DNA from 2 places in the Paenibacillus sp. ATY16 genome. Region 1 is predicted to be linked to the other one. Evidence: predicted binding sites of a transcription regulator. Region 1 holds the regulator's gene; the other holds the start of a gene.
What was found. Region 1 encodes LexA, which represses DNA repair genes until DNA is damaged. Its sites were predicted from a motif close to CGAACATATGTTCG; they were not measured.

Region 1 (7,638 bases):
GAACGCGATTATAATTTAATGCCACAGTCCATATTTAAGTTAAGGCAGCATTTGATTCAAGAGAAGATGAGCGACATATTTTCGTTTAGCAATGCCAGGTACGTGCGGAATATTATTGAGAAATCGATCCGTTACCAGGCTGTCAGGCTTCTGAACCAATATTCCAACAGCATTCCCCCCAAGCAAGAACTGATGGCCATCAAGCCGGAGGACTTCAAATGGGAAACCAAATAATTCCACTCTAGAAGGAGCAAACATGCGAGAAAAAACATTTAATACGACGGCTACGATGCTGGAACGCGCCGTATTGGTCAGCTTGGTTACCCCGAATATTAAGCGTGGCATTAGCGATCCGGAGCATTCGCTCGAGGAGCTTGTTGCGCTTGCCGAGACGGCGGGAACCGAAGTGCTGACTACGATGGTGCAAAATAAAGAAGCCCCCGATACCAAATGGTTTATCGGCAAAGGCAAGGTCGAAGAATTAAGAGCGATTGCCGACGAGTTGGGAGCGACAACGGCGATATTTGACCAAGAGCTGTCCGGTGCGCAGGTTCGGAATCTGGAGGAAACGCTGGATCTGAAAATTGTGGACCGGACGCAGCTTATTCTGGATATTTTCGCGCAGCGGGCGAAGACTCGCGAAGGCATCATCCAGGTTGAGCTTGCCCAGCTCAGCTATTTGCTTCCGCGTTTGTCGGGCCACGGCAAGAATCTGTCGCGGCTTGGCGGCGGGATCGGAACGAGAGGTCCGGGCGAATCCAAGCTCGAGACAGACAGGCGTCATATTAGAGGCCGTATTTCCGATCTGAAGGCGCAGCTCGACGAAGTGGTTCGCCACCGGAAGCTGCACCGGGAGAGAAGGAAGAAATCCGGCGTTATTCAAGTTGCGCTTGTAGGCTATACGAATGCCGGAAAATCTACGCTGCTCCGTGAACTGACAAGCGCTGACGTTTATGTGGAGAACCAGCTGTTCGCCACGCTTGACCCGACTTCCCGTACGCTCGAGCTGCCGAACGGCAGAGAGGTCGTTCTAACGGATACGGTTGGTTTTATTCAGAACCTTCCTCATGACCTTGTCGCGGCATTCCGCGCTACGCTGGAGGAAGTACTGGAAGCTGATCTGGTACTCCACGTCGTTGACGGCAGCTCGCCAATGCGCGAGGAGCAGATGAGAGTCGTGGAACAAATTCTTGGCGATCTAGGAGCGGCGGGAACGCCTAGCTTAACGATCTACAATAAAAAAGACCTTTGCGAAGAAAATCACGTGGAATTGCCGACGCCGGGCACGGACACGCTTGTTATCAGCGCGTATCAAAAAGACGACCTCGAGCTCGTGCGGAATAAAATTCAGGATAAATTGACCGGCGACACGGTTGCGTTTATCCTGCCGGCCGATCGCGGAGACCTGATTGCGCTTGCTTACCGCAGCGGGGAAGTAGTGGGCAACGAAGTGAGCGAGGATGGCGAATCCTTGCGTCTGACCGTACAGGTAAGCCGTCAGGCATACGAACAAAACGGTTATAAGCTTCAGCCGTATATTGAATAATAGAATAGGGTTTACGTTAACTTAAGGGAGAGACAGGCTTAGAATGAGTTACAATGCGCAGGAAGACAATGAATCCGTATGGGATGAACTTGAAAAATTAGCGGACGAAGCGGAGGAGCTGGCTGCAGGCCAGCTTCGTTCCATTGACCGCATCGCCGAAAAAAATCAATGGAAGGTGATCCGGGCGTTTCAGCGGCACCAGGTCAGCGATTTTCATTTTACCGGCTCAACGGGGTATGGCTATAATGACCGGGGCCGTGAAGTGCTTGATCTGGTCTACGCGGATGTATTTGGAGCGGAAGCGGCGCTTGTGCGTCCGCATTTCGTATCGGGTACGCACACCATCGGGTGCGCGTTATTTGGCGTGCTCCGGCCGGGGGATGAGCTCCTTTACATTACAGGTAAGCCATACGATACGCTGCACAAGGTGATCGGCAAGCCCGGAGACGGGACGGGCTCTCTTCAGGATTGGGGCGTCCGCTATAACGAGGTGGCTCTGCACGAGGACGGAAGTCTGGATTGGACCGGCATTGAAGCCGGCATTAACGAGCGGACGAAGGTTATCGGCATTCAGCGATCGAGAGGCTATAGCTGGAGGGCGTCATTTACCGTTGCCGAGATTGGCGATATGGTTCAGCGCGTGAAGCAAATCAAGCCGGATGTGCTTGTATTTGTAGATAACTGCTACGGGGAATTTACCGAGCTTCTGGAGCCAACCCAGGTTGGGGTTGATATCATGGCGGGCTCGCTTATCAAAAATCCCGGAGGAGGCCTTGCTTCGACCGGGGGATACATCGTTGGTACTGCCGCTGCCGTGGAGCAGGCTGCCTTCCGTCTTACGGCGCCTGGCATCGGAGGGGAAGTTGGCGCTATGCTTGACACGCTGCGAGGTATTTATCAGGGCTTGTTCCTGGCGCCGCATTTGGTTGGACAAGCTGTTAAAGGAAGCGTATTTGCTTCGGCAATGTTCGAGCAGCTTGGCTTTGAAACGAAACCGCATTGGTCTGAGCCGCGTACTGACCTTATACAGGCTGTCCGTTTTGGCGGTGCGGAGCAGTTGATCGCTTTTGTACAGGGTATTCAGAAGGCTGCGGCGGTAGATTCGCATGTTGTGCCCGAGCCATGGGACATGCCGGGATACGAGCATCCCGTCATTATGGCGGCAGGGACGTTTATTCAGGGCGGAAGCCTTGAATTGTCTGCGGACGCGCCTATCCGCGAGCCTTATATCGCTTATATGCAAGGCGGTTTGACGTTTGCCCATGCGAAGTTTGGTGTTCTCACAGCGTTACGTCGACTCATTAACAACGGGCTTATCATAATTAAACGTAATTAAACCTAACACAACTTGACACGTTTTTGGTAGGGCGTTATGATAGGTGTATAAATGAGCGACTGGAAGGTTGATGCGACATGGGTGACGATATTCGTAGAAACATGGCCTTATTTCCGATCGGTATCGTAATGAAGCTGACGGATCTAACGGCGCGTCAAATTCGTTATTATGAGCAGCATGAATTGATTGTTCCCGCCAGAACGGCGGGCAACCAGCGACTGTTCTCTTTTAATGACGTTGAACGGTTACTGGAAATTAAGGCGTTAATCGAAAAAGGCGTTAATATCGCCGGCATTAAGCAAGTCATGAATCCGGTTTCAAAAGAATCGGATGATGCAACAATCGTAAGCGAGCAATCCGAAGTGAAGCGCAAGGAGCTATCCGATGCGCAGCTGCACCGCCTTCTCAAGCAGCAATTGCTGGAGAAACGCCCTGGTCAGGCTTCGCTTATTCAAGGCCAGTTGTCCCGTTTCTTGAACAAGCGCTAGCATGTCCTATTAAAGCTGATGCTTACGAAGCAAGAATTGCTTCACAATTCTTTAAGCGTATGCTTACGAAGTAAGAATAGCTTCGCAATTCTTTTAAAGGAGATGAATGCTGTGAGCTACACAAAAGAGGATATTAAACGCATTGCGGAGGAACAGAACGTTCGATTTATCCGTCTTCAATTTACCGATTTGCTCGGAACGATCAAAAACGTAGAGATTCCGGTAAGCCAGCTGGATAAAGCATTAGACAATAAAATGATGTTCGATGGATCTTCCATTGAAGGTTACGTTCGTATCGAAGAATCTGACATGTACTTATACCCTGATCTGGATACTTGGGTCGTATTCCCATGGGTTGCGCAAGACCGCGTTGCCCGCCTGATCTGTGATATTTATATGCCTGACGGCACTCCGTTTGCGGGCGACCCGCGCGGTATTCTGAAGCGTGCGCTGCAAGAGGCGGAAGAAATGGGCTTTACGGCGATGAACGTTGGTCCGGAACCGGAATTCTTCCTGTTCAAAACGGATGAGCGCGGCGAGCCTACAACCGAACTGAATGACCAGGGCGGATACTTCGACCTTGCGCCAATGGACATGGGCGAGAACTGCCGCCGTGAAATCGTATTGACGCTGGAAGAAATGGGCTTCGAGATTGAAGCTTCCCACCATGAGGTTGCTCCAGGCCAGCACGAGATCGACTTCAAATATGCGGATGCGATCAAAGCCGCAGACCAAATTCAAACGTTTAAGCTTGTTGTTAAGACGATTGCGAGACAACATGGCCTCCATGCCACCTTTATGCCGAAACCTCTGTTTGGCGTAAACGGTTCCGGTATGCATTGTCACCAATCGCTCTTCCAAGGCAGCACAAACGTATTCTATGACGAGAAGGATCGTCTCGGCCTTAGCCAAACCGCACGTTACTATATGGCAGGCATCCTCGAGCATGCTCGCGCGATGGCGGCTATTACGAACCCTACCATTAACTCGTACAAGCGGATGGTTCCCGGTTATGAAGCGCCTTGCTATGTAGCTTGGTCGGCAAGCAACCGCTCGCCAATGATCCGTATCCCGGCTTCCCGCGGACTTAGCACGCGTATCGAGGTTCGCAACCCGGACCCGGCTGCCAACCCGTATCTGGCTCTTGCCGTAATGCTGAAAGCCGGCCTTGACGGCATCAAAAACAAAACGGCGCTTCCGGCTCCTGTAGACCGCAACATCTACATCATGACGGAAGAGGAGCGCCTGGAGTCCGGCGTGCCAAGCCTTCCTTCCGATCTGAAGGAAGCGCTCGACGAAATGCTTCGCAGCGACGTGATCTGCGATGCGCTTGGCGAACATGCTCTTGCCCATTTCTACGAACTGAAAGAAATCGAATGGGACATGTACAAAACACAAGTTCATCAATGGGAACGCGATCAGTATCTGACGCTGTACTAAGATGGAAATCCCTTGGCGCTCTAAGCGTCAGGGGATTTTTTTCTATCTCTTATATAACAACGGAGGGCTGGCTGGGATAACGTTCGCAAGGATGATGTAAACAACAAGATTGCAGGGGACAAAGAGGAGGAACAGCAGTCTTACAAACAAAGAGGAAAGGTTGAAGTATTCGGCGATTCCTCCGCAAACTCCGGCAATGGATTTATCGAATAAAGACCTCGTTAATTTTTTCTTCATGCTTAACCACCTCGTCGCCTAAAGATGAAGCAATACGATAATACCATAATCAGGTAAAAAAGAGGCTGTTCTCCCTAACCGAATGCGAAATCGGATTAGCGGGAACAGCCTCTTTTATGCGAACAGATTAGTGAAAGTCACGGAACAAGCCAACTACTTTGCCAAGAATGGTGACATTGTTCAAACGGATTGGCTCCATGGTGGAGTTCTCCGGCTGAAGGCGGATATGATCCTTCTCTTTATAGAAGGTCTTAACCGTCGCTTCGTCATCTTCCGTCATGGCTACTACGATATCGCCGTTGTTGGCGGTCTGCTGCTGGCGGACGATAACATAGTCGCCGTTATGTATGCCGGCTTCAATCATGCTGTCGCCAACGACATTCAGGATAAATACCTCGTCGTCGCCAACGAAGTGTGCGGATAACGGGAAGTACTCTTCAATATTCTCAGTCGCCGTAATCGGCACGCCTGCCGTTACTTTGCCGACGATTGGCACTTGAGCCACAGCGGGGAGGATAATGCCGTCAACACCGTCTTGATCCAAAATTTCGATCGCCCGAGGTTTCGTTGGATCTCGTCTGATCAGGCCTTTCTTCTCTAGCCGATCCAGATGGCCGTGAACGGTGGAGCTTGACGCCAGGCCAACCGCTTCGCCGATTTCGCGAACAGAAGGCGGGTATCCTTTGTCCCGAACCTCATTCTTAATAAATTCAAGAATCGACTGTTGGCGGTTCGAAATCTTAGACACGTGAATCACTCCAATATAATATTTGTAGAAAATTATAGCATAGAACCGGAGTTCGTACAAACATAAGTTCTTAAAAACAAAAGTTCGCATTTTTATTGACTGCAAACATTTGTTCGTGTTATTCTAAGAACATAAGAAAACAGAACAAACGTTCGGGGAGCGATAATAATGATCATGAATCCATCTTTTTATAAAAGTATCCATAAGGAAAAAACCGCTAAATCGTTCAAATCGCGGGGTCATCACGTTCAACGCCATGCTTTTAAACTTATTGTGTGTGCTGCAGTGTTCGTTCTTCTTTTTACAAGCTTCCTTATGATGCGTACGAATGCATCGTCCGATCATATTCAAGAGGCTGCAGCGAATGAGCAAACGGTTATCGTAACGACGGGGGATACGCTGTGGGGGATTGCAGATCGTTTTTCCGAGGGCTCCAAGGACATAAGACAATACATATACAAGATTAAGGAACGCAACCAGTTAAGCTCGGTTGAGCTTCGGCCAGGACAGGTATTAATTATTCCTCAATAGGCCATATAATCGGAAGGACAGGCTATTCGGACACAGGATGTTCGAAATTGCCTGTCCTTTTGTTATTCTTCTATCATTGCCTTGACAATTGCTCGCGTTAAAAGTCAAAATAGGTAAGAAGGATGAGTAATAAGCAAATGAGGTGAAGGCAGTGGAAGAAGTCATCGCGCGTATTAACGAATTATCCCGTAAAAATAAAACGGTAGGTTTGACCGAAGAGGAAATTGCGGAGCGTGCCGTATTGCGCCAGAAATATTTGGAGAATTTCAAAAGGAATTTCCGCCAGCAGTTGGATTCGATCGAGATTGTAGACGGCGATCCTAACGATGTTGCTCATTAATTAAGTCATACAACTATATAACTAGCGTTGGCGCCGTTCCATGAACGGCGTCTGCAATATACAATGGGAGGAATAAGCTTGTCACGCACGTGGGAGCGCAAAGTGCGCAAAAATACGAACCAAATCAACAAAGCGCGTAAAAAGCACGGAGCATCGCAGATTGGCACTTCATCGAAACCCAAGGTAGACCGGTTTACCGGCCGTAACTACATATTCCCGATTGTGCTCATTTTGTTGATCAGTATGTATACGGTTTTCGTTACGACGGATCCTTCCTTTGAGCCTACGTCTATGTTCTGGGTAACGATCGGCTGCTACATTTTCCTGGCGCTTATTTTCTTCTTGCGCCGTCCTTACATTTCAATCGGCAAGGATTATATCCAGACCCGTAAAATGACGGGGGACAAGCAGCTGCACGTTTCCAACATTAAAGGGATCAGCGTTCAAAACGGTGCGGTCGTGATCATGCAGCAAAAAGGCGCAAACTGGGTATTCTCGCGGCTGCTTAACCGTTACCCAACGGATGAGATCGGCAGCAGACTGCAGGATTTCGCCAAAACACACAATTTGCCTTTCGAACAAAAATAGAAAAAGAGTAGGAGAGTTATGCGAATTATGGGGAAGCAAGCGGTACTATTTGATCTTGACGATACGTTGTTGTGGGATGACCGCAGCGTAAAAGAAGCATTTGAAGCAACATGCCAAGCCGGTGCGGAAGCTGCCGGCGTTGATCCGGAGCAGCTTGAAGAAGCCGTACGCAAAGAAGCGCGCGCTCTTTATGAATCCTATGAGACGTTCCCGTTCACGAAGATGATCGGTATTAACCCGTTTGAAGGACTCTGGGCGAATTTCCGCGAAGGCGAGCAGGAAGAGTTCCGCAAGCTGGAGCAGCTTGCGCCGGGCTACCGCAAGGAAGCTTGGACTCGCGGCTTGCGCGCGCTTGGCGTTGATAACGAAGAGCTTGGCGCTAAG
Region 2 (7,638 bases), on a different contig from region 1:
TTCTCCAGGCGTTTGATGTACGTTTCAAGCGTCTCGCGCCGTGCGCCAGGACGTGCGGCAGACAAAGCGTCTGCAGCTCCCACCAGCATTGCGATAACGGAAGTCGCTTCAACATCGCCATGGTGGGAAGCGATACTGTTGATGACAACAGGATGCTCCTTGTACTTCTTCGCCAGCTCTACGCCGATCTCAACGTGCGAGCCCTCAACCTCGTGGTCAAGCGCCTTGCCGATATCGTGCAGAAGACCTGCGCGCTTAGCAAGCGTGATATCCTCGCCAAGCTCTGCAGCCATAAGGCCGGTCAAATAAGCAACTTCCATTGAGTGCTTCAACACGTTCTGACCGTAGCTTGTCCGATACTTGAGACGTCCCAGAATTTTAATCAAATCAGGGTGCAAACCATGAACCCCAACTTCGAAAGTAGCTTGCTCGCCGTATTCGCGAATCCGCTCGTCTACTTCCTTGCGGGACTTCTCGACCATCTCTTCAATGCGAGCCGGATGTATACGACCATCTGCAACAAGCTTCTCAAGTGAAGTCCGAGCAATTTCGCGTCTAATCGGGTCAAAGCCAGACAGAATGACCGCTTCCGGTGTATCGTCGATAATCAAATCGATACCAGTCAATGTTTCGAGTGCACGGATATTACGGCCCTCACGTCCAATAATACGGCCTTTCATTTCTTCGTTAGGCAGGGTAACGACCGATACAGTCGTCTCTGCTACGTGATCCGCCGCACATCGTTGAATAGCGAGTGAAATAATGTCCCGCGCCTTTCGATCGGCTTCTTCTTTCGCTTGCTGCTCGATCTCTTTGATCATCTGTGCTGTTTCGTGACGCACTTCCTGCTCCACATTCGACAAAATAATCGATTTCGCATCCTCCATAGTCAAGCTGGAGATGCGCTCCAATTCACTAAGCTGCTGCTTGTAAATGGATTCAATTTGTTCTTGTGTTTCATCGATCCGTTTCTCTTTGTTGGCAACTAATTCTTCTTTGCGTTCAAGCGCTTCTATCTTTTTATCCAGCGACTCCTCTTTCTGGAGCAAGCGTCTTTCTTGACGCAAGGACTCGTTACGCCGCTCACGGATGTCTTTTTCAGCCTCCGTACGGAGTTTGTGGATTTCATCTTTTGCTTCGAGCACCGTTTCTTTCTTCTGGGCTTCTGCTTCCTTCTTCGCATTCTCTACGATTTGAACAGCAGCTTGCTCAGCGCTGGAAATCTTGGCCTCGGCAATCGACTTACGAATAAAATAACCAATCCCAAAGAAAATAACGCCAACAACGAGACAGATCAACACCGTCCAAATAGGGTCCATCTTGTTCACCTCCTCGTTGCATTCACCAAGGCAAGCTTGGGATGATATTAGGTTTTTAGCCGGTTTCCATACCGATTGATTCTCTAACTTATTGACGAAAATAATCGTTTCAAATCAACTTTTGGAAGGAAAATTGATTTGATATAAAAGGAATACAATTTTATTTTATCTTTTGGCAAAATCAATTGTCAAGCAAAAGCCCTTCATCCTCATCCGCCTGCTCGATTTCCGCTTCATCTATAGCCGCTTTTGCCGCTTGTTTAACGACATCCGAAGGAAAGCCCCTACGCATTAAAAAGGCCATCAGCTTCTGCCGTTTCTCTCTGTTCTCTCCTTTGAGAGAGCGCCATTTCTTCTTCGCCGCATGCACGGCGGATGCGAGTTCGTCTTCCTTGTCGATGGAATCAAGCGCGTCGGAAGCCGCCTGCTTCGATACTCCGCGCTGGTGCAGCTCCTGCTTGATCCAGCGGCGACCCTTCTGACTGTAACGGATACGCTGCAGCGCGAAATGCCGCGCATACTCTCCATCATCAACAATATGTTCCGATTCTAAACGTTCAAGCGCGTAAGCAATTGGTTCGGGTTCAAATTCCTTGCGGAGCAAATATTGTTCGATCTGTTTGCGGGTTCTTGCTTTTACGCCAAGATAGGTGACGGCAAGCGAATAAGCCCGGTATCTTTCGTCCTCTTCGGAAATCTCGGCAATAGCTTCCCTTGTAAGCTCCTTCCCTTTAAACAGCGTATATTTTATAAGAATATCCTCGTGGACGGATAACAACGGCTCTTCCACGCCGTTTGCATAGACATGGTATCGTTTACGATCCTTGCGGTCCTGCTCCACCGCAGAAATCTCGATTAACATCCTGGTTACACCCCGTTCATTGCAAAGAAGCAGCGCCGCCCTCGAAAGGACGGCGCTGCTTCTTCCTTAATTATTCCTATTAATCGTCAAGTTCCGACTCATCAAAGTCATCGTCATCATCCTGCGAGAAGTTCGCAGGCTGCGCGGAAGCGGACAAATTGCTTTGCTCGCGGATTTGTCTCTCGATTACAGCAGCCACTTCCGGATGATCCTTCAGGAACTGCTTGGCATTCTCGCGACCTTGGCCAAGACGGTCGCCATTGTAGGAGAACCAAGCTCCGCTCTTCTGAACGATATCCATCTCTACGCCAATATCTACAAGGCTGCCTTCTCTCGAAATGCCTTCGCCGTACATGATATCAATCTCCGCTTGCTTGAACGGAGGAGCTACTTTGTTCTTCACGACTTTAATCCGCGTACGGTTACCAACCATATCGTTGCCTTGCTTGATTGTCTCAATCCGGCGTACTTCCAGACGCACGCTGGAATAGAACTTCAGTGCGCGGCCGCCAGGCGTAGTTTCCGGGTTACCGAACATAACGCCGACTTTCTCGCGCAACTGGTTAATAAAGATGGCGATTGTCTTCGACTTGCTGATCGCGCCACCCAATTTACGCAGAGCCTGCGACATCAGACGTGCCTGCAGACCGACATGGGAATCCCCCATATCGCCTTCAATCTCTGCTTTCGGTACAAGTGCTGCTACGGAGTCGATAACGATAATGTCGACCGCGCCGCTTCGTACAAGCGCTTCTGCGATCTCAAGCGCCTGTTCACCCGTATCCGGCTGCGACAACAGCAGTTCGTCGATATTTACGCCCAGCTTGCTCGCGTACAATGGATCAAGCGCATGCTCCGCATCGATAAATGCAGCTTGTCCGCCGATCCGTTGTACTTCCGCAATAGCGTGAAGCGCAACGGTTGTTTTACCGGAGGATTCCGGTCCGTAGCATTCAATAATACGGCCTCTTGGCATACCGCCGATTCCAAGAGCAATATCTAAAGCAATTGAACCGCTTGGTACGGTTTCAACTTGCATATGTGTGGATTCCCCTAATTTCATGATGGAGCCTTTACCAAATTGCTTCTCAATTTGACGTAAAGCCATCTCCAAAGCAGCACGACGATCCGACAAGCTACTCACATCCTTCGTTATTTATAATTGTATGATACCTTGTTTCCGCTCAAATGCCAAGCTTTTTTTCGAACATACATTCGTCTTTTTATTTCCACGTCCTTTCCAGACGCATGGCGAAACGGCTTTTGCCCTGTTGGGCAACCATGCGCGATTCGTCATGCTTCTAAAAATAGACATAAAAAAACCGCAGCAAAGTAATCTTCGCCACGGTTCTTCCGCATGAGACCAATTATAGCGGAAATGGTACAAACAGGCAAGTATTATTCGGGCTAATCCGACAATTTATTGTTCGCGCAGTCTCAGCCACAATTGATATAAGGCCGCCTTTACCGCACGGATGCGGATGATGGCGCGGGTACCGGAGAAATGGCCGGTGAATACGGCAGTCGGCTTGCCCCTCTCGGCAACCGCGTAATAGACCAGGCCAACGGGCTTGCCTTCCGCCTGAGCCGGGCCGGCTACCCCCGTGAGCGAAACGCCAAAATCGGAATCTCCGATCTGTCTGACGCGTTCGGCCATCATTGCTGCCGTGGATTCGCTGATCGCTCCCGGCGCCCCGTCTCCTTCAAGCTGCGCCATCGGGATGCCAAGCAGCTTATGCTTCATCTCGTTCGTATAAGTAACAACGCCGCCGGAATATTCCCCGCTGCTGCCGGGAATGCCGGTAATAAGCTCGGCAAGCAAGCCTCCGCTAATGCTTTCGGCTGTCGAAAGCTTTCTTCTCGATGTCCGAAGCAGCTGCACGACCTGCTCTTCCAGCGTAATCTCGTCCTGCGCGAATAAGTACTCGCCCACCCGCTGCTGGATCGCATCGACGGTTTGATCCAGCTTGACTGCAGCATCGGATTCGTTCGCCGCTTTCGTAGATACCCGAATGGCAACCTCGCCTTCCTTCGCATACGGCGCGATTGTAGGGTCCGATTGGGCTTCGATCAGATCAATCAGCTTTGCTTCCAGCGTCGATTCCCCGATCCCTGCAAACATAAGCAATCTGGAATAAAGCGGCTCTTCTGCGCCCAGAATAGACCGGAGCCATTCCGACGCCGGCCCTTCCATCATCGGCTTCATCTCGCGCGGAGGACCGGGCAGAAGCAAATAATGCGTCCCGTCCTCGGACTGTCCGTTGCCGACGGCAAGACCGGCTTCATTATCAATCGGGGCGCTGCCGTCAATCATCAGCGCCTGTCTTCGGTTGCTCTCTACCATGTGGATGCCGCGAGAACTGAACATTTGCTCGATTTTATCCATGGATGGCTGATGAAGGGAAAGGCCCCTGTTCAGATAAGCCGCGAGAACGTCCTTCGTCAGATCATCCTGCGTAGGACCAAGCCCTCCGGTAAACACAAGCAGGTCGGCACGCTGGCGGGCAATCTCGATCGCTTGGCGGATCCGGTTCGGATTATCGCCGACGACTGTCTGGAAGTAAACGTCTATGCCAAGCGATGCGAGCTTTCTGGACAAGAATTGCGCGTTCGTATTGACGATTTGACCGAGTAAAAGCTCGGTGCCCACTGCGATTATTTCAGCTTTCATGCGATTTCCCCCTTCGAATCCTGCAGCGCTAGGAAGCAAAAGCACCTCTCCACGAATGGAAAGATGCTTTATTGTTTCTTATATGATCCTGATTATTGCACAGGTATCAAATGTTTGTTCTTGAAGAAATAGTCGAATCCGGAATATACCGTAATAATAACGGCAATCCAGCTTACGATATCGTCAAACGGAAAATCGATAAACGTAAACGGGAAGTTGTTGAGCAGAAGCGAAATGATCATCGTAATTTGTACGGCTGTTTTCCATTTGCCCCATTTGCTCGCCGCCATTACGCTGCCTTCCAGCAAGGCAATCTGACGCAGACCCGTAACCGCGAATTCGCGGCTGATAATAATGATGGCCATCCATGCCGCCAGCTTATCCATTTGGACGAGCGAGATCAGCACAGCCGCCACAAGCAGCTTGTCCGCCAGCGGATCAAGAAGCTTGCCGAGGTTGGTTACGATCTTGTTCTTCCTGGCGATATAACCATCGAGACCGTCGGTGCTTGCCGCTATGATAAAGATTATAGCCGCTATAATCTGATTGTATGTAATGGAGTAATCATCGCCGAAAGCAAGAGGCTTGATATCGATATTGACGAGCAGAAATACCATAATGATCGGCACTAAAATAATTCTGGCCAGCGTAATCCTATTTGCCAGGTTCATTCGTTCACACCCCCGGACCGTCTAGCCTTGTTCCTGCATTGATGCATGATTGCTTGTACTGTCATATGTATGTCCCCCGGATCGTTTCCAAAACTATCTAACCAAGTATAATACATGCCATTTCCTATGTCAAAATATCGAACGTCATAGAGCGAAAGCCCTTCTTGCCCGAATTGACGAGGCAGCGAAGGGCCGGAAAAGGCTTATTAACGGTAATTCGTGAACTGCAGTTCGACGGTCAAATCCGCTGCGCGGAGAAGAGCCATAACCGCCTGCAAATCATCGCGGCTTTTACCGGTTACGCGGATTTGGTCGCCTTGAATCTGGCTTTTCACCTTAATCTTCGAATCCCGGATCAGAATATTAATTTTTTTGGAATTATCTTGGTCGATCCCCGATTTCAGCTTAATACGCTGACGGACGGTGCTCGCCGAAGCCGATTCCACCTTGCCGTATTCCAGGTTTTTAATCGGTACGCCGCGCTTGACCATCTTCGATTTCAAAATATCAAGAACGCTTTCCAGCTTGAAGTCGTCATCGGAAACGACAACGAGCTCTTCTTTCTCCAGCTTAATGCTGCTTTTGCTTCCTTTGAAGTCGAAGCGTGTTTCAATCTCCCGCTCCGCTTGCTGAATCGCATTGTTCAGCTCTTGCATATCCATCTTCGAAACGATATCAAATGAACTTTCAGAACTCATTGTTTGACAACTCTCCCTTTGTATCTAATTCAATCCTTACTGATTCTCCGTACCTGCCGTGTCCCCAGGCGTGGAAGAATTGTCCGGACTTTGAGTCGATGTCCCGTCAGTCTCTCCGGCACCCTGCACGGGGTTCAGCTGAATTTTTTTCGAGCCTGCACGGTCTCCGTCGTTAATCTGCACGCCGTCGACTGTAATGGTACTCAGATCGGCACGCCCGACATTAATGTAAAGCGGTTGATCCAGGTCGTACGTAAAGGCTGAGCCGTCGGGAGCAGTCTCCGAAATAATCGCTTTGCCGGAAGAGCTTCCCGAGCGCACTTCCGTCCAGCTTGGCCCGCCGGAGATTTTGATTTCCACTTTATGCACCACGCCAGCAGGCGAGACATCATAGTGATCAACCTTGCCTACCTTGGACGAGAACGTCACGGTAGTCGGCGATTGGCTTGGAGTTGGCGTAGGCGTTGCCGTAGGCGTCGTTGTTCCCCCGGCGTTCGACGAATCTGGCGATTGGCTTGGCGGAGCCGGCGAAGCCTGATCCGTAATATTCGTATTGTCGATTTCCTTTGGATTATCGGCTTTCTGATTAACGAAATAAACCCAGACAACAACAACGATGAGGATCAGGAACGACCACATCATGATGTTGAAGCCAAGCTTGCTGATCCGTTCCGAAGAACGGGTTCTAACACGCTTTGGCTGTCTCGCCGGGACTGCTTCTACAACCTGATCCGTAACGGAAGCAGGAATCTCATGCTGATACAGCCGAAGAACTTCATCCGAATCCAGTCCAACGGCATCACAGTAGTTTTTCACGAATGCGCGTAAATAGAACGTTCCCGGCAACACGCTATGGTCACCGCTCTCGATTGCTTCTAAGTAGCGCTTCCGTATTTTGGTTATTTCCTGAACATCATCAAGCGTTAATCCGCGCTCTTCCCTTGCTTTACGCAGCAACGCTCCTAAATCCGACATGGTGTCTACTCCTCTCTGCTAGAATTCATTATCCGAATAATTGGCCGTAAACGATTCGTATGTAATCTCTTCGTCCGGTGTGTTACGCAGCTCGATAATCATATCAAAATGGCTGTAATCGTATTGCGACTCCTTGATAAAGATATCCGGATGCTCAATAACCTTCGTCGAAGGCATGGCCATAATTTCCTGCAGCAGCGAATAGTGCTTTTCGTTGGAACGGATTGTGCTTACGATACCGTCAATGATAAAGATGTTGTTATCATTCATTTCATCCTCGGACAGCTGGCTGCGAACGGTTTGTCTCAGCAACGTCGACGAAACAAAGGTCCAACGCTTGTTCGAGCATACGCTTCCCGCAATAATGGACTCCGTCTTGCCGACACGCGGCATGCCACGCAAACCAATAACCTGATTGCCGTCCCGTTTAAACACTTCACCG

Region 2: a site for LexA is predicted at 3,386-3,399, ahead of recA (recombinase RecA). Genes of this name have one in related genera too.

What each region holds. Positions count from the first base shown of each region.
Region 1 is NZ_NMOK02000053.1:82,881-90,518, reverse strand. Features, by position in the region: gene CFI03_RS28560 (AAA family ATPase) at 1-234, shown strand, start outside; gene hflX (GTPase HflX) at 257-1,546, shown strand; gene CFI03_RS28550 (methionine gamma-lyase family protein) at 1,590-2,882, shown strand; gene CFI03_RS28545 (MerR family transcriptional regulator) at 2,960-3,370, shown strand; gene glnA (type I glutamate--ammonia ligase) at 3,482-4,810, shown strand; gene CFI03_RS28535 (PspC domain-containing protein) at 4,853-5,047, opposite strand; gene lexA (transcriptional repressor LexA) at 5,175-5,795, opposite strand; gene CFI03_RS28525 (LysM peptidoglycan-binding domain-containing protein) at 6,111-6,326, shown strand; gene CFI03_RS28520 (DUF896 domain-containing protein) at 6,478-6,666, shown strand; gene CFI03_RS28515 (hypothetical protein) at 6,745-7,254, shown strand; gene CFI03_RS28510 (HAD family hydrolase) at 7,282-7,638, shown strand, end outside.
Region 2 is NZ_NMOK02000008.1:13,264-20,901, forward strand. Features, by position in the region: gene rny (ribonuclease Y) at 1-1,319, opposite strand, end outside; gene CFI03_RS05845 (RecX family transcriptional regulator) at 1,501-2,181, opposite strand; gene recA (recombinase RecA) at 2,261-3,316, opposite strand; gene CFI03_RS05855 (competence/damage-inducible protein A) at 3,602-4,852, opposite strand; gene pgsA (CDP-diacylglycerol--glycerol-3-phosphate 3-phosphatidyltransferase) at 4,945-5,523, opposite strand; gene CFI03_RS05865 (YajQ family cyclic di-GMP-binding protein) at 5,730-6,221, opposite strand; gene CFI03_RS05870 (helix-turn-helix domain-containing protein) at 6,258-7,196, opposite strand; gene CFI03_RS05875 (DUF3388 domain-containing protein) at 7,215-7,638, opposite strand, start outside.